4 regions of the Streptomyces sp. NPDC013455 genome follow, and region 4 is predicted to be linked to each of the others. Evidence: riboswitches for the same ligand, from Rfam matches in the RefSeq annotation. Region 4 holds a riboswitch; each other region holds the start of a gene.

Region 1 (4,304 bases), 170 kb from region 4:
CGATGATCCCGGCGCCCTGGCCGGCGTTGGTCCACAGGTTCTTCGGGCGGCGGGACTCGTTGCGCTCGATGACCGCGTTGGCGGCCGACAGAATGGTCTGCGTGGAGCGGTAGTTCTGCTCCAGCAGGATCGTCGTCGCGTCGGGGTAGTCCTCCTCGAACTGGAGGATGTTGCGGATCGTCGCGCCCCGGAAGGCGTAGATCGACTGGTCCGCGTCGCCCACGACACAGAGTTCGGCGGGCGGGAGGTCGTCTACGCCGGGCGGGGTGCCGGCGTCCCCGGCGGTGCGCTCGCCCGTCCCGACCAGCTCGCGGACGAGGGCGTACTGGGCGTGGTTGGTGTCCTGGTACTCGTCGACCAGGACGTGCCGGAAGCGGCGGCGGTAGTGCTCGGCGACGTCCGGGAAGGCGCGCAGCAGGTTGACCGTCGTCATGATCAGGTCGTCGAAGTCCAGCGCGTTCGCCTCGCGCAGCCGCGACTGGTACAGCGCGTAGGCCTGGGCGAGGGTCTTCTCGAAGCCGTCGGCGGCCTGGGCGGCGAAGTCCTCCTCGTCGATCAGCTCGTTCTTCAGGTTGCTGATCTTGGCGCTGAAGGACTTGGGCGGGAAGCGCTTGGGGTCGAGGTCCAGGTCACGGCAGACCAGGGCCATCAGGCGCTTGCTGTCGGCGGCGTCGTAGATCGAGAACGACGACGTGAAGCCCAGCTTCTTCGACTCGCGGCGCAGGATCCGCACGCACGCGCTGTGGAAGGTCATCACCCACATCGCGTTGGCGCGCGGGCCGACGAGCTGCTCGACACGCTCCTTCATCTCGCCCGCGGCCTTGTTGGTGAAGGTGATCGCGAGGATCTGGCCCGGGTGCACGTTCCGCTCGGCGAGCAGGTGGGCGATGCGGTGGGTGAGCACGCGGGTCTTGCCGGAGCCGGCGCCCGCGACGATGAGCAGCGGGGAGCCGGCGTGCACGACCGCGGCGCGCTGGTTGTCGTTAAGCCCCTCCAGGAGCGCCGCCGCATCGATCACCGGGCGCGGGGCACCGTCCCGGTAGTACGCGTCCCTGTCCGGCGGTACGTCGAACTTCCCGCCGAACAGATCGTCCGGAAGCGGCTCCGGAGCGTGATCGTCCTCGGGCGGCGGCGGGGGCTCCTCCTCGCGCCCGCGAGGGGGCTGGAGGTCCGCCAGGAAGCTGTCGTCAAAGAGGCTGCTCATCGCTCTCCGAGTCTAGGGCGCCCCACCGACAACCGGTCGCCGTCCCCGGAACATGACCGGTTTCCGGAGGAGTCGATCTCTACGCCGGCCCCGCCCCGCCCTTTGCTCACGCAATGGAAGCAGCCGGTGACGCGGTCGTGAAACCTCTGACAGGTCACGGAAATGTATCGGACATACTGCGCACCAACCTTCACAGAAGACACACGAGTTGGCTAGGTTGCCGTCAGGCCGCACGACCCCCTACCGGCGAACGTCGCCGGGCCGCGCGGCCTCCGCCGAGTCCGGCGCGCCCCGCACGGTGCCCGGAGCCGGGGACCCACCGATCCTGGGGTGAATCGGCCGACTCCCGCCCGGGACGACGCCGTAGGGCAACCCTTCCAAGCAGCCGCCCGAACCCGACAGCTAACCCGGTAGGCGGCAGCACGGAAGGAGTCGCCCCTCTTGGCGTCGCACCGCAAGCCGCGCCCCGGCGGTACTCAGACAGCGGGCATCCGCACCCCCGCCCTCGCCACCGCCGCGCTCACCTCCGTGGCCATGCTCTCCCAGAGCTCCGAGGCCACCTACGCGGCCGGTCACGGCAAGCCGAGCGCCGAGGAGGTCGAGCGGAAGATCGACGACCTCTACCGCCGGGCGGAGTCGGGGGCCGGGACATCCGGCACGGGCAAGGAACGAATCGTCCGGGGCGACCGGGCGGAGCGCGCCGGGTGGACCGAGCGAGCGGAGCGCACCGGGAAAGCCGAGCGCACCGGGGGGACCGGGCGGGAGGAACCGGCCGAGGCCCCGCGGCGACGCGCGGACAGTCTCCAGCGGCTCCGCGACGAGGTCGCCCGGCGCGCGGCCAGGACCCGCGCCCTTCCCGCACAGCGCGGCACCACCCCCGGCGACAGGACCCCGGGCGACAGGACCCCGGCCCAGCGCGGCGCGGCCCCGGCCCAGCGCGGCGCGGCCCCGGCCCGGCACGGGGCCGCCCCGGACTCCGCCGTGGCGGGCACCGCCGTCGCAAGCACCGCCGTCGCAAGCACCGCCGTGGCGGGCAGCCGGGCCGAGGTTCCTGCGAGCGGCCCGAAGGCGGCCAAGGCGGCCGTGCAGAAGAAGCTCGCCCACGCGCGCGTGCTGGTGTCACGGCGGACCACCCGGGCGACGCCGCCGACCGGCCACATGTCGCAGCCGGCCGACCAGGCGCCGCAGGGGCCCGACCACGTGTCGCGGGGGCCCGCCCAGGTGCCACAGCGGACCGGGCAGGTGCCGCAGTGGACCGGGCAGGTGTCGCAGCGGACCGGGCAGGGCATCGCCACGCCGCCCATGCCGTCCAGGCCACCCGTGCCGTCCGTGCCGCCGGCCTCGTCCGCGCCGTCCGTGTCCCCTGCCTCGCCCGCGCCGTCCGTGCCGCCCGCCTCGTCCGCGCCGTCCGTGTCCCCTGCCTCGCCTGCGCCGTCCGTGCCGTCCGGTGGGCACGCGACCAAGGCCAGGGAGGCCGTCGCCTTCGCGCGCGCCCAGCTCGGCAAGCCGTGCGTGTGGGGCGCCGCCGGTCCCGGGTCCTATGACTGCTCGGGCCTCACCCAGGCGGCCTGGAAGTCCGCCGGCGTCACCCTGCCGCGCACCGCGCGCGAACAGGCCGCCGCCGGCACCCCGGTCCCGCCGGCCGAGGCCCGCCCCGGCGACCTCGTGTTCTTCGACGACGTGAGCCATGTCGGACTCTGCACGGGCGACGGCATGATGGTCCACGCCCCGAGGCCGGGTGACTACGTCCGCGAGGAGCCGGTCTCCGGCGTCGGCCGGCCGGCCGTCCACAGCGTGGTCCGGCCGGGGTGACCCGGAGCGCCGGGGATCAGGTCCACAGGACGGCGATGAAGACGTTGGCGGTGGTCAGCAGGCCGACCAGCCCGAAGAGGCCCTTGTCGACCCGTTCCTCGTCGCGCTTGACGTAGACCAGGCCGAGGATCACGATCAGCAGCGCCAGCTTCACGCCGATCTTGATGTTGTTCACGTGCTGGTCGTCGGCCTGGTTGAGACCGACCAGGGCCACGCCGGTGACCAGCATGGTGAGAGCGCCGTGCAGCATCCCGGGCACGAACCGGGCGGTGCCCTGGCCCATCGCCTTCATCTGGGTGAGGAAACCGCCGAGCAGTGCGGCGATGCCGACGATGTGCAGGCCGACGAAGAGATGGATGAGTACGTCCATGGGGCCGGAGCCTAGCCAGGGCGCTCCGGCCCTCCCGCGACCGGGCCCTCCGACGGCCGTGCGGTGCTTGCATATATGCGCTCCATAGCATCCCTCGGTCACCGCGTGTGCACTTCCCGGACTTCGGTCACTACGCTGCGTAAAGATTGCGACTCCGCCCCGCCGGCTCGGTCACATGCGGTCACATATGGGTCCGTCAAGGCCAGTTCCGTACAGGGCGTTACCCACTTGTCACGGTACGTCCTAGCCTCCTCGCCCAGGTGACCGGCTCCCCACCGCCGCCCGACCAGGGAGGCAGTCGGCCACCACCTCCGAGAGAGGCCCGGCGGCGGCCCGGTCCCCCTGTGCGGGCCGCCGCCGGGCGCACCGACCCCTCGGTCGTACGAGTCGTACGGAAGGACGTGACGGTCCAGGTGGCAACGCACCGCAAGCCCGGACAACGCTCGCTCAGCGGCCATACGGCCCGCACGGCCGCGACACTCGCCCTGGCGGGCGCGGCCACCGCGACGGGCTTCGACGGGACGGGACACGCCGAGCCACAGCTGACGCCGGCGCAGGTGAAGGCCAAGGTGAGCACGTTGTACCGGGAGGCCGAGGCCGCCACCGAGAAGTACAACGGGGCGAAGGAGAAGGCCGACGCGGCCCAGCGCCGGCTGGCCGCCCTCCAGGAGGAGACCGCCCGCGAGCAGGAGAAGCTCAACTCTGCCCGGGAGGAGCTGGGTTCCATGGCCGCGGCGCAGTACCGGGAGGGCGGCATCGACCAGGCCTGGCGGCTGGCCCTCTCCAGCGACCCCGACCGGTACCTGGACGGCGCCGCGTTCGCCGAGCGGGCCGGGGACCGGCAGGCGATGGCGGTGTCGGGGGTCCGCGAGCAGCTGCGGGAGATCGAGCGGTTGCGCGGTGCCGCGCGCGTCGAGC
Region 2 (4,304 bases), on a different contig from region 4:
GACCGACGGGGTCAGGCCGACGGGGTCAGGCCGGGTGGATCAGGCCGGGTGGGTCAGGCCACGGAGGCGATCCGCATCTTGATGTCGTCCGGCGACAGCGTGCCCTTCGCGGTCACGTGGTCCCCGGAGGACTCGCCACGCAGCCGCCGCCCGATCCACGGGACGAGGTACTCGCGGGCCCACTGGACGTCGTCGCGGCGGACCTCCAGGGTGCCCCGGGGCGGCAGCGGGGGCCACGGCTGCTCCGGGTCGGCCGGGACGTCCAGGCCGAGGACCTGCCCGGCCCGCAGCGCCACGCGCGTGTGCCCCTCGGGCGAGAGGTGCAGCCGGTCGCTGTCCCAGGCCCTGCGGTCCTGCACGGACTTGAGGGACCACAGGTCGAGCACGGGGCAGCCGTACCGGTCGGCGATGGCACGGACGTGCCCGTTGTAAGTGGCGATCTTGCCGCGCAGGTGCTTGAGGAGGGGGACACCGCGGGTGTCGAAGCCGGTCGTCACCATCACCGTGCCCGCGGCCTCGGCCAGCCGGGCCACGGCGCGCTCGAAGCGTTCGGCCACCTCGTCGGGGTCGGTGCCCGGGCGGATGATGTCGTTGCCGCCCGCGCAGAAGGACACGAGGTCGGGGGCCAGGTCGACCGCCTGCGGGAGCTGGTCGGCCATGATCTGGTCGAGCAGCTTCCCGCGCACGGCGAGGTTGGTGTATCGGAAGTCGCCTTCGGGGCGGCGGTCGGCGAGCAGTACGGCGAACCGGTCGGCCCAGCCCACGAACGCCCCGTCGGGCCCGGGGTCGCCGACGCCCTCGGTGAAGCTGTCCCCCACCGCCACGTACGACCCGATCACTGATCTGTTGTCATTCTTCGAATCGTCTGCCACAGCGGACCATGATTCACCTTCGGATGTGACTTACGCGACCGTAGGACGGGGTTGACGAACGGTGAGATGAGACACTCTTAAAGAATTTGCAATCCAGGAATACGCCTGCCGGTACACCGAAGGCCGGACCCGGGGATCGGGGTCCGGCCTTCGGAGGCGTGTCAGGCAGGTGGTGCAGCGGGGGCCGTCAGCCGACGGAGACGCCGTGCCGGCGGAGGTAGTCCACCGGGTCGATGTCGGAGCCGTAGTCGGGCGTGGTGCGGATCTCGAAGTGCAGGTGCGGGCCGGTCACGTTGCCGGTGGCGCCGGACAGGCCGACCTGCTGGCCCGCGGTCACGGTCTGGCCGGCCGAGACGGAGAGCTGGGAGAGGTGGGCGTACTGGGCGTAGTGGCCGTCGTTCAGCTTGAGGACGACCTGGTTGCCGTACGCGCCGCCCCAGCCGGCGGAGACGACGGTGCCCGCGGCGACGGCCTTGAGGGGGGTGCCGGTCGGTACGACGAAGTCGACGCCGGTGTGGTAGCCGCTGGACCACATGCTGCCGGCCACGCGGTAGGCGGTGCCGACGCCGGCGCCGGCCACCGGGAGGGTGTAGCCGGTCGTGGCGGTCTCGGCGGCGGCAGGCTTGGCGGCCGGGGCCTTGGGGGCCGGCGAGGACTCGGGGGCCGGCGAGGACTCGGGGGCCGGCGAGGACTCGGGGGCCGGGGAGGACTTGGCCGCGGGGGCCTTGGGGGCGGCCGGAGGCTTCGGGGCGGCGGATCCGGTGCCGGACGGTGCGGCCTTCCCGCCGAGCGTGAGCTTCAGACCCGGGTGGATCAGCGCGGGATCGTCGCCGATGGCCTGCCGGTTGTCGTCGTAGAGGCGGTGCCAGCCACCGCCGACGTGCTGCTGGTCGGCGATGGCCGCGAGGCAGTCGCCGGACTTCACGGTGTAGGTGCGCACCGTGGAACCCGTCTGCGCCGGGGCCTTCTTCGCCGTGCCGGGAAGGGACTGCACGGCCTTGCCGGGGACGGGCTGCGCGGGGGTGGCCGCGTGCGCTCCGGTGGCCCCGAGAAGCGGCAGGGCCAGGGCGGCGCCGCCGGTGCCGGCGACGGCGATGGAGCGGGAGAAACGCGGGGTCTTGGGACGTCGGTGCTTACCCTTCGCGGGCATGGCGCTGTTCCTCTCCGGCGCCTGCGAGGTCAGCTGTCGGGTTCGGGCTGGAGCTGCCCGGCCGTGCGTGCACGGCTGCACCCCTGGCCTGTCACGGAGACCGGGACAGGCAGTCGTACCTGGTGGGTCCCCCGCTCCTGCCGGACACGGGTCATGGGTGTGGGGACTCCGGGCGGCGGCAGGATTCGGCGTTCCGTCCGGATTGGTGGCGAACGTAAGCGAGCGAGTCGTACGGAAACAAGCAGCCGGTTCCCGTTGTTCGGGTTTCGGGTGATCGGATCCGGGTAATCGCTGTCACTCAGCGTGCATTCCGCACCGCGCGTCCTGCCAATTCCGCTTTACGGCACGTTTATTACGTGGACATGACTGGTAACGCTCGGCCACGGATATGACGCTGCTCACGCGACCTCTCGCCAGGGTTCCCTTTTTCAGGCCCAGTTGGGGCGAAGTCAGCAATTGGGACAGACGACTCAGATGCGGCGCAGGCGGAGAACCGTCGCATCCAGGTATCCCTTGAGCTCCGTGCGCAGCCCGTGGTGCAGGAGCACCGCACCGCAGTGCACTTCGCCCGTTTCGCGGCATTCGTACGACGCCGTCGGATCGAGCCCGCGCAGCCGCAGCGCCGGCGCCGGCTCGCCGTAGCGCTGCGCCTCCAGCCAGGCGAGGACCACGGCCTCCTCCCCCCGCACGTACTGCACGGCGCTGAGGCCGCCCGCCGGGGGCCGCAGCCGGTACAGCTCCCCGCGCTGCACGACCGGACGGATCTCCTTGTAGAGCTCCACCCACCGCCGGGCCTCGGACAGCTCCTCGTCCGTCCACCGGGTGAGGTCACCGCCGATGCCGAGGACGCCCGCCATCGCGCTGACGAAGCGGAAGCGCAGCGTGCTGATCCGGCCGTTGAGCTGGCTGTTCGGGCTGTCGGTGACCCAGGCGGCCATCACGCGCGCGGGGTGGACTTGCGAGAAGCCGTGCTGGACGGCGAGCCGGTCCAGCGGGTCGGTGTTGTCGGAGGTCCACACCTGGTCGGTGCGGCTCATCATCCCGAGGTCGATCCGGCCGCCACCGCCCGAGCAGGACTCGAAGGCGACCTGCGGGTGCGCGGCGCGCAGCCGGTCCAGCAGGGCGTACAGGGCGCGGACGTGGTCCACCCACAGGCGCTGCGGGTACGGTTCGCCGGGCCAGCCGGCGTCGGTGAAGCAGCGGTTGAAGTCCCACTTCACATAGTCGATCGGGGCGCTGGAGAGCAGGGTGTCCAACTGCTCCCAGAGGTACTCCCGCACGTCCTCGCGTGCGAGGTTGAGGACGAGCTGATTGCGCATCTCCGTCCGCTTTCGTCCCGGTTGGTGCTGTACCCAGTCGGGATGGGCGCGGTACAGGTCGCTGTCCGGGTTGACCATCTCGGGCTCCACCCAGATGCCGAACCGCATGCCGAGGCCGTGCACCTGGTCGGCGAGGGGCCGCAGCCCGTGCGGGAAGCGGTCGGGGTTGGGTGTCCAGTCACCGAGGCCGGCGCGGTCGCTGGTGCGGGCGCCGAACCAGCCGTCGTCCACCACGAACAGCTCCACACCGATCCCGGCGGCCCGGCGGGCGAGGGCGGCCTGCCGTTCCTCGGAGATGTCGAAGTACGTCGCCTCCCAGGAGTTGAACAGCACGGGCCGGTCCCGTTCCGCGTCCGGGACGACGTACGCGCGCTGGTAGGCGTGCCAGGTGCGGCTCGCGCCGCCGAAGCCGCCGTCGCTCCACAGGCCGGCGAAGACGGGGGTGGTGTACGTCTCCCCCGGCGCGAGGAGCAGCAGGCCGGAGTCGTCGTGGCCGGCGCCTCCGGTGATCTGCACGCGCGCGTCCGGGAGCTGGGCGACGGCGATCCGCCACGAACCGGACCAGCCGAGCGCGCAGCCGTAGACCTCGCCGTGCTCCTCGGTGGCGTCGGTGGCCAGGGCGACCCAGGGCAGGTGCTGGTGGCCCGTGTGGCCGCGGCGGCTGCCGATGACCTTCTCGCCGTAGGTGAGGGGAGCGGTGGTGAGCCGGGACTCGGCTGCCCACCGGCCGTGCAGCTGGGACAGCCGCCAGCCCTCGCGGTCGGGCAGGCTCCAGGTGGCCGCGTCGGCCCGCAGCAGCTCCACGCGCGCGTGCCCGCCGTTGGCGACGGTCACCCATCGCTCGACCACGTCGCCGCGCATCCGGTAGTGCAGCGTGATCGCGACGCCGTCGTCGTCGAAGCGCAGCCGCAGTCCGTGCGCCCCGTCTGCGGTGTCGTACGACACGAAGCGCCACTCGGTGCC
Region 3 (4,304 bases), on a different contig from region 4:
CTCCTCCGTCAGCACCGCGAACGAGCCGCGCTTGTCCTGGCGGCAGTTCTCCCGGCGCACCAGGCCGTCCCGCTCCAGCCGGGTCACCGCGTACGTCAGCCGGCTGCGGGTGATCTTCAGCGTCTCGGCGAGGCCGGTCATGCGCAGCCGCCGGCCGGGGGCCTCGGAGAGGTTGGCCAGCACCGAGTAGAACAGGTGCGGCATGCCGCCCTCCTGCTGGAGCTGCCGGTCGATCGCGTCCTCCAGGAGGCGGGAGGCGGCGATGTAGGCGCGCCAGGCGCGCTGCTCCTCGGAGGTGAGCCAGCGGGTCGTCATGCCGCCAGTGTAAGTTTGCTTCAAAATTGAACCAAGCCGTCCGCCTGCCGACGGTCCACTCAGCGACCGTCCGCCTCCCCAGAGAGGGCGCCGATGCCCCTGCCGTACGTGCTGCTGTCCGCCGCCGTCTCCCTCGACGGCTATCTGGACGACACCGGCCCCGAGCGGCTGCTGCTCTCCAGCCCGGCCGACTTCGACCGGGTCGACGAGGTCCGGGCCTCCGCCGACGCCGTCCTCGTCGGCGCCGGCACCCTCCGCGCCGACAACCCGAGGCTGCTGGTCTACTCAGCCGACCGGCGCGCGGCACGCGTCGCGGCGGGCCGGCCGGAGTACCCGCTCAAGGTCACCGTCACCGCCTCCGGCGACCTCGACCCGGGCGCCCACTTCTGGCATACCGGCGGCGAGAAGCTCGTCTACACCACCGACCGGGGCGCCGAACGGGCCGCGCGGCTGCTCGGGCGCACCGCCGACGTCGTCCCGCTCGGCCCGGCCCTCGACTGGCGGGCCCTGCTGGAGCACCTGCACGACGTGCGCGGGGTCGGCCGCCTGATGGTCGAGGGCGGCGGCACGGTCCACACCCAGCTGCTCCACCAGGGCCTCGCCGACGAACTCCAGCTGGTGCTCGCCCCGCTCTTCGTGGGCGACCCCGCGGCCCCGCGCCTGTTCGGGCCCGGCCCCTACCAGGGCGGTCGCCTGCGGCTGCTCGACACCCGGCGGATCGAGGACGTCGTCCTCATGCGGTACGCGCCCACGGCCCCCGGCACCGGCCCGGCCGCCACCGCCGCCGACCGCCACTGGCTGCGCACCGCGTGCGAGCTCGCCGCGCTGTGCCCGCCCTCGGAGACGGCGTTCAGCGTCGGCGCGGTCGTGGTCGCCGCCGACGGTACGGAGCTGGCCCGCGGCCACTCCCGGGAGGGCGCCGACCCCGTGGTCCACGCGGAGGAGGCGGCGCTGGCGAAGATCGGCCGCGATGACCCGCGACTGCCGGGCGCGACCGTCTACAGCAGCCTGGAGCCCTGTGCCCGCCGTTCCTCGCGGCCCGCGCCCTGCGCCGAGCTGATCCTCGCCGCGGGCGTGCGCCGCGTGGTCACCGCCTGGCGGGAGCCGGACACCTTCGTGACGGCGGCCGACGGGGCGGGGCTGCTGCGCACCGGGGGTGCGCGGGTCGTCGTCCTGCCGGAGCTTGAGGCCCTCGCCAAGGAGCCGAACGCCCATCTGCTCGCCTGAAAAGCACTCAGGGCCGGAATCCACTGGATTCCGGCCCTGAGTCTTCAGTAGCGGGGACAGGATTTGAACCTGCGACCTCTGGGTTATGAGCCCAGCGAGCTACCGAGCTGCTCCACCCCGCGTCGTTGTGTGACCAGCATACGCCATGCGAGGGGTCCGATGCACATCGCTTCCCGCGCCCGCGCCGATCATCACGCACAGTGATCGAAGGGGTGCCGTGCGCTTCAGGTCCGGGTCACCATCAAAACCGTCGATGACTGCTGGCCTGGGGTCAACTCGCCCGTTTTGCAGGGGTCCTGGCCGGTAAGTCCGGGGTTTAAAAAGCTTAACGATCAAGTCGAACGGCTTGGAAAGTGACTGGCAGGTCTATTAACGTTCGATAACGCAGCGCGGTCGTCCCAGCCGTCACAAGAGGCGGCTCCGTGCGCACGCGCCGAATCCCGCAAGGGAGCCGGGGAACCACCACCCTGGGGTGAATCACGCGGATGCGGTCGTGAACTCACGGAGTCCACGACCGGTATACGCGCGTAGGAGACCTTCCTGCTCCGAACCCGTCAGCTAACCCGGTAGGCGGAGGAAGGAAAGGAGCACGCCTGCGTGGCGTCCAACCGGCCTGCCCCAGAAGCCCCGTTCATACCGGCCCAAGCGCCGGCCGAGACCTTCGGCTACGGCGCCTACCGCGCGGAAGAGGGTCCCTGGGAGGAGTGGAACCCCACCGAGGAGACCGTCGCCCCGGTCCGCGGCCGGCACCGCGTCGCCAAGCAGCGCGGCGGCTTCGCGCGCAGCTCCACCGTCCTCGGCGTCGGCGTGATCGCCGCGGTCGGCGCGGGCGGCATGGCCAGCGCCCAGACCGGCAAGCCGCCGGTCTCCATCTCGATGCCCGACCTGCCCTCCGTCGGCTCCCTCTTCGACGACGGCTCCGCCGACGCCCAGGCGGCCGAAACCACCACCACCGCGCTCAGCAGCCTCGGCGGGACCTCGGCCGACACCGAGCACGGCACCGACGCGGGCGAGGCGCTGCGCAACCGGATCATGGCCCAGGCCGAGCAGCAGCAGGGCCAGGCCGAGAGCAGGGCCACCGCCACCGCGCTCGCCGCCGCGGAGAAGCAGAGCGCCGCGGCCGCGGCCGCCGCCGAGAAGGAGGCCGCCGCCAAGGCCGCGGCGGCCAAGGAGAAGGCCGAGGCCGAGGCGGAGGCCGAGGCCGCGAAGGCGGAGGCCGCCGCACAGAAGGCGGCCGAGGAGAAGCGGCTGGCCGAGCTGGCCAAGCAGTACGCCCTGCCGACCTCCTCGTACACGATCACCTCGACGTTCGGTCAGGCCGGCTCCATGTGGTCCTCCGGCTACCACACCGGCCTGGACTTCGCCGCCCCCACCGGCACCCTCGTCAAGGCCGTGCACGGCGGCACGATCACCCAGGCGGGCTGGGCCGGCGCCTACGGCTACCGCACGGTCCTCACCCTCGAGGACGGCACCGAGGTGTGGTACTGCCACCAGTCCTCGATCAGTGTCTCGGTCGGCCAGAAGGTCGGTACCGGCGACGTCATCGGCCGCGTCGGCGCCACCGGCAACGTCACCGGCCCGCACCTGCACCTGGAGATCCACCCGGGCGGCCAGGCCACCGGCATCGACCCGACGGCCTGGCTGCGCGACAAGGGTCTCAACCCCTGAGCCGTCCTGCCGAAAAGGGCGCCGGTGGCGGGATGCGACGACCCGCCGCCGGCGTTGTCATGACGTATGACGTCACTTCGTAAACTCGGCTCTTCCGATCTCGAGGTCTTCCCGCTCTGCCTCGGTGGCAACGTCTTCGGCTGGACCGCCGACGAGGACACCTCCTTCGCCGTCCTGGACGCCTACGCGGCGGCCGGCGGCAACTTCATCGACACCGCCGACTCCTACTCGGCCTGGGTCGAGGGCAATGCCGGCGGCGAGTCCGAGACGATCATCGGCAAGTGGCTGGCGGCGCGCGGCAACCGCGACGACGTCGTCATCGCCACGAAGGTCAGCCAGCACCCCGACTTCCAGGGACTGTCCGCCGCGACCATCAAGGCCGCCGCCGACGCCTCCCTGCGCCGCCTGGGCACCGACCACATCGACCTCTACTACACCCACTTCGACAAGCCCGAGGTGCCGGTCGAGGAGATCATCGGCGCGCTGGACGAGCTGGTGAGGGCCGGCAAGGTCCGGCACATCGCCGCCTCCAACATCACCCCCGAGCGGCTGGCGGCGTCCCTGGACTTCTCCGACCGCGAGGGCCTCGCCCGCTACGTCGCCCTCCAGCCGCACTACAACCTGGTCTCCCGGGACACCTACGAGGGCCCGCTCCAGGACCTCGTCGCCCGCGAGGGCCTGTCCGCCGTCCCGTACTTCTCCCTGGCCTCGGGCTTCCTGACCGGCAAGTACCGCCCTGGTGCGAGCGTCGACAGCGCCCGGGCCGGCAGTGCCGCGCAGCACGCCGAGTCCCCGCGCGGCCGGAAGGTCCTGGCGGCCCTGGACGAGATCGCCGCCGCCCACGGGGCGCCGGTCGCCTCGGTCGCCCTGGCCTGGCTGGCCGCCCAGCCGACGATCGCCGCTCCGATCGCCTCGGCGCGCACGGTGGACCAGCTCCCGGCCCTGCTGGAAGTGGCGCGGCTGCGGCTGACGGAGGAGGACCTCGGCCGGCTGACCGAAGCCTCGGCCTGACCCCGGGCCGCCCTCCGGGCTCACCGTGGCCCCGGAGGGCGGCCGTCCCCTACGACCGGTACGGGTTGTACCCGGGATACGGC
Region 4 (4,304 bases):
GCTGCCTCACTCTCATCCGGGTCGTGCATGGCGATGCGTTCCATGTGGTCGCGCCACACGTTACGGCCGACCCGCGTGTCTTGGGCAGTGCCTCACGATCTGCTCGAAACGTTGCTCGCACAGTGTCTGAAGAGTCCGGCACCCGCCCGGGACCCGCGCCCTGTCTCTCCGGGCCGCGGGCCGGCGCGGGAAGAGGCCGCCGCGCGGACCCCGGTCACCGCCAGTACGCCTTCCCGGTACGCCACTTGCGGCCCCGCGGTGCGCAAGTGGCCGTAACGACAGGTGAGTCGGCGGTGCGCCGTGTCCGTATTCTCTGATCATGGCACCCACCCCCGCGTACGCACTGATCGCCACCGACCTGGACGGGACGCTGCTGCGCGGTGACGACACCGTCTCCGACCGGTCGCTCGCCGCGCTCGCGAGGGCGGCGCGGGCCGGTGCCCGGCACCTGGTGGTGACGGGCCGCCCGGCCCCGCGGGTACGGCCCCTGCTCGGTGCCCTCGGCTGCACGGGGCTCGCGGTGTGCGGGCAGGGAGCCCAGGTCTACGACGCCGGGGAGGACCGCCTGCTGTGGTCGGTCCGGCTGGACCGGGAGCTGGCCGAGACCGCGCTCGGCAAGATCGAGGCGGAGGTGGGGCAGGTCTACGCGGCGGTCGACCAGGACGGTGTGGACGGGCTCACGCTCATCGAGCCCGGCTACCGGATGCCCCATCCGACGCTGCCCGCGGTGCGCGTCGGCCGGCGGGACGACCTGTGGTGCGAGCCGATCAGCAAGGTGCTGTTGCGGCACGCCGAGCTGTCCGACGACGCGTTGGCGGCCGTGGCCCGCGCGGCGGTGGGCCGGCTGGCCACGGTCACCATGTCGGGGCCGGGCACCGTGGAGCTCCAGCCGAGCGGGGTGACGAAGGCGACCGGGCTGGCGCTGGCCGCCGAGCGGCTGGGGATCGCCGCCGAGCGGGCCCTCGCCTTCGGTGACATGCCCAACGACATCCCGATGTTCGCGTGGGCCGGCCGCGGTGTCGCCATGGCCAACGCCCACCCCGAACTGAAGGCGGTGGCCGACGAGATCACCTCGTCGAACGAGGACGACGGCATCGCCGTCGTCCTCGAAAGACTGTTCCCGACCGGCTGACCGGCTGACCGGCTGACCGGCTGACCGACGACTGACCGGCTGACCGGCGGCTGACCGGCTGATCAGCAGCCGTCGATCGGCGGCCGGTCAACGGCCTCCACCGGCCGGCCGGCGTGCCCACGCCGTCCCGTCGGCACGCCGGTCCGCCGGCTGTCAGTACGCGCCGAACACGTTGTCGATCGAGCCGTACCGTGCGGCCGCGTAGTTGCAGGCGGCGGTGATGTTCGCGACCGGGTCGTAGATGTTGAACGACGTTCCGGCGACGTGGTACGCGTTGAACGTCGGGTCGATGACCTGGAGCAGGCCCTTGGACGGGATGCCCTTGGCGGCGTTGGAGTCCCACAGGTTGATGGCGTTCGGGTTGCCCGAGGACTCGCGGATGATGTTGCGGTAGATGCCGTTGTAGGTGCCCGGGATGTCCTTCTCCGCCATGATCGCGAGCGACTCGCGGATCCAGCCGTCCAGGTTGTTCGGGTACCCGGCGAGCGTGGTGGCGGCCGTCGTGGTGCCGGAGGCCGCGGAGGCGCTGGTGGCGCCGACGAGCGGCAGGGCGACGGTGGCGACGCAGGCACCGGCGACGGCGAGGGTACGGACGAGGCGGCTGTTCCGGGTGCGGCGGGGCTGAGCGGCAGCAGACATGGGGGGTTCCTCTCCGACGCCTGCGAGGTGAGCTGTCGGGTTCGGGCGGGGAGGCGCCCGGCCGCGCCCTGGAGGAGGCACGGCTTCACCCCGAGCCGTGCCGGTCGGCGTGTGCCGTCCGGCCCGGCGGCTTACCTGGGTCCCCCGCTCCTGCCGTACGAATGAGTTCGTCGATGGGTAATGCGGGCGGCGGCAGGATTAGGCGTCCGCCCGACGGCCCGGAACGTATGCGAGAGCACATGTCGGGAACAAGTACCCGATTCATGCAACGTGCCATTTGACCTTGATCGACGCCGTATGGGGTACTTGATCCTTTGCGGTCGCCAACCTCCAACTCCCCGGCGGTACAAGGGGAAGGAGGCGTTCCGGCAGGGGGGTGCCAGGCGGGGGCGCGTGACCCAATTCACGAAATGGCAAACTGCTGCAAAACAGACATGCAGGATTAGGCGGATGAGAGGGATTAACGCCTGAAGTCGGGGTGATGCGGAACTCGGGGAGAGGTGCGCGGAGGTTCCGGCAGAGTGTCCGCATTGGGATTAAGCAGATAAATGTCCGTTATTACCATCCGATCGAAACCATGCCGGTCATGATCTGATACCGCCCGGGCTGGACCGGTGGGCGCTATCGGTGATCGAAACAGGACCGGATACGCTGACTTGAGTGATGGCAGCGACCTATCGACAAACCGTGTAATCGCCAGCAGACACCAGCAGACAGGAGACCCCTCGTGACCGTCGTCGGGCCGTTCGGGCTGAGCGTGCGGGACCAGGCTCTGGAAGCCGATGTCCAGGCCGGATTGACGGCTGTCGAGGAAGGCTTGCTCGAGGCCACCAAGAGCGAGGTGCCGTTCATCACGGAGGCCGCGCAGCACTTGGTGCGGGCCGGAGGGAAGCGGTTCCGCCCGCTGCTCGTGATGCTCGCGGCCCAGTTCGGCGACCCCTACGCGCCGGGTGTCGTGCCGTCGGCCGTGGTCGTGGAGCTGACCCACCTGGCCACGCTGTACCACGACGACGTCATGGACGAGGCCGCCGTGCGACGGGGCGTGGAGAGCGCCAACACCCGCTGGGGCAATTCCGTAGCGGTCCTCACCGGCGACTTCCTCTTCGCCCGCGCCTCCCAGATCCTCGCCGACCTCGGCCCCGAGGCGGTCCGGGTACAGGCCCTCGCCTTCGAGCGGCTGGTTACCGGCCAGATCCTGGAGACCGCGGGCCCCTCGGACGGGCGCGACCCGGTCGAGCACTACCTCGACGTGCTCGGCGGCAAGACGGGCTCCCTGGTGGCGGTGTCGTGCCGGTTCGGCGCGATGATGTCCGGCGCCGACGAGACGGTCGTCGACGTGCTCACCCAGTACGGCGAACGCCTCGGGGTCGCCTTCCAGCTCGCCGACGACGTCCTGGACATCGCCTCCGACTCCCACGAGTCCGGCAAGACCCCGGGCACCGACCTGCGCGAGGGCATCGCGACCCTGCCGGTGCTCCGGCTGCGCGAGCGGGCCGCCCGGCTCGGGCTGGCCGAGGACATCGCACTGTGCGAGCTGCTGGACTCCGACCTCAGCGACGACGCCCGGCACGCCGAGGCGCTGACCGCGCTGCGCGCCCACCCCGCGCTGGAGCAGGCCCGCCGGGACACCATCCGGTACGCGGAGGAGGCGCGCTCCGCGCTGGCCCCGCTGCCCGAGTGCGACGCCAAGGCGGCCCTGACGGAGCTGTGCGACGCGGTGGTGCACCGCGCCGGCTGACCCGGCCGTACCCCCTTACGGCGGTGCCATCCGGTACGACCCCTACGGGTCGGAGGAGAAAACGCCCCTGTGTGTCATACCGCAGGCGTACCCGCAGTTGGCTCCGAGGTCTGACGCTTGCTCACGGCCGATTTGGTCAGATGGGAACCACGGACACCACCACTCCTCACCGATTCGGGTGAGAATGGCGGCACAGGTGGACCAGCGTGAGGACAGCCGCCGCCGACGACGGAGGTAAGGCACACATGGCACCGTACGAATCCGACGACGCAGTGGACGCCGCGCGGGACGCAGCCCCGCGCTCCGGCCGGCGTAAGGCCGCCCGGTACGCCGTCCCGGTCGCGGTGGTGGGGGTGGCGGCGGCCACGATCGGGCTGGTCCCGGCGCTCGCCGACTCCGGCGACCCCGACCTCCCGAAGATCACCGCCGAGCAGCTCATCGAGAAGATCGCCAAGTCGGACGTGCAGCAGCTGTCCGGCACGGTGAAGACGAGCACCGACCTCGGCCTGCCCGACCTCGGCGGGCTGGAGGACGGTCTGGCCTCCAGCGCGGGGCAGGGCTCCGGCGACGGGTCCTCCGCCGACCCGCAGGCCAAGCTCACCGAGCTGGTTTCCGGCACGCACACCCTGCGCGTCGCCGCGGACGGCCCCGACCGGCAGAAGCTGTCGCTGCTGGAGAGCGGCGCCGAGTACAGCCTGATCCACAACGGCAAGGACGTCTGGGGCTACGACAGCAAGAGCAACGAGGTCTACCACTCCACCACGGCCGGCTCCGGCGAGGACCGCGCCGCCGAGC

What was found. A riboswitch is a leader RNA that binds a small molecule or an ion and turns the genes downstream of it on or off. The one in region 4 is predicted to bind cyclic di-AMP.
Region 1: another riboswitch for cyclic di-AMP. It lies ahead of ABZ576_RS18540 (NlpC/P60 family protein); the one in region 4 lies ahead of ABZ576_RS17695 (transglycosylase SLT domain-containing protein).
Region 2: another riboswitch for cyclic di-AMP. It lies ahead of ABZ576_RS22110 (LysM peptidoglycan-binding domain-containing M23 family metallopeptidase); the one in region 4 lies ahead of ABZ576_RS17695 (transglycosylase SLT domain-containing protein).
Region 3: another riboswitch for cyclic di-AMP. It lies ahead of ABZ576_RS29220 (M23 family metallopeptidase); the one in region 4 lies ahead of ABZ576_RS17695 (transglycosylase SLT domain-containing protein).

Annotation. Positions count from the first base shown of each region.
Region 1 is NZ_JBEYCX010000010.1:169,373-173,676, reverse strand. Features, by position in the region: gene pcrA (DNA helicase PcrA) at 1-1,204, opposite strand, end outside; cyclic di-AMP (ydaO/yuaA leader) riboswitch at 1,468-1,637, shown strand; gene ABZ576_RS18540 (NlpC/P60 family protein) at 1,646-3,016, shown strand; gene ABZ576_RS18535 (hypothetical protein) at 3,033-3,386, opposite strand; gene ABZ576_RS18530 (NlpC/P60 family protein) at 3,800-4,304, shown strand, end outside.
Region 2 is NZ_JBEYCX010000013.1:184,833-189,136, forward strand. Features, by position in the region: gene ABZ576_RS22105 (SGNH/GDSL hydrolase family protein) at 54-839, opposite strand; gene ABZ576_RS22110 (LysM peptidoglycan-binding domain-containing M23 family metallopeptidase) at 1,060-2,022, opposite strand; cyclic di-AMP (ydaO/yuaA leader) riboswitch at 2,028-2,184, opposite strand; gene ABZ576_RS22115 (alpha-galactosidase) at 2,493-4,304, opposite strand, start outside.
Region 3 is NZ_JBEYCX010000023.1:21,029-25,332, reverse strand. Features, by position in the region: gene ABZ576_RS29235 (MarR family transcriptional regulator) at 1-315, opposite strand, end outside; gene ABZ576_RS29230 (dihydrofolate reductase family protein) at 409-1,542, shown strand; tRNA gene ABZ576_RS29225 (tRNA-Met) at 1,591-1,664, opposite strand; cyclic di-AMP (ydaO/yuaA leader) riboswitch at 1,964-2,132, shown strand; gene ABZ576_RS29220 (M23 family metallopeptidase) at 2,140-3,210, shown strand; gene ABZ576_RS29215 (aldo/keto reductase) at 3,277-4,221, shown strand; gene ABZ576_RS29210 (PrsW family intramembrane metalloprotease) at 4,271-4,304, opposite strand, start outside.
Region 4 is NZ_JBEYCX010000010.1:1,594-5,897, forward strand. Features, by position in the region: gene ABZ576_RS17690 (HAD family hydrolase) at 320-1,132, shown strand; gene ABZ576_RS17695 (transglycosylase SLT domain-containing protein) at 1,286-1,771, opposite strand; cyclic di-AMP (ydaO/yuaA leader) riboswitch at 1,776-1,954, opposite strand; gene ABZ576_RS17700 (polyprenyl synthetase family protein) at 2,499-3,509, shown strand; gene ABZ576_RS17705 (DUF2092 domain-containing protein) at 3,755-4,304, shown strand, end outside.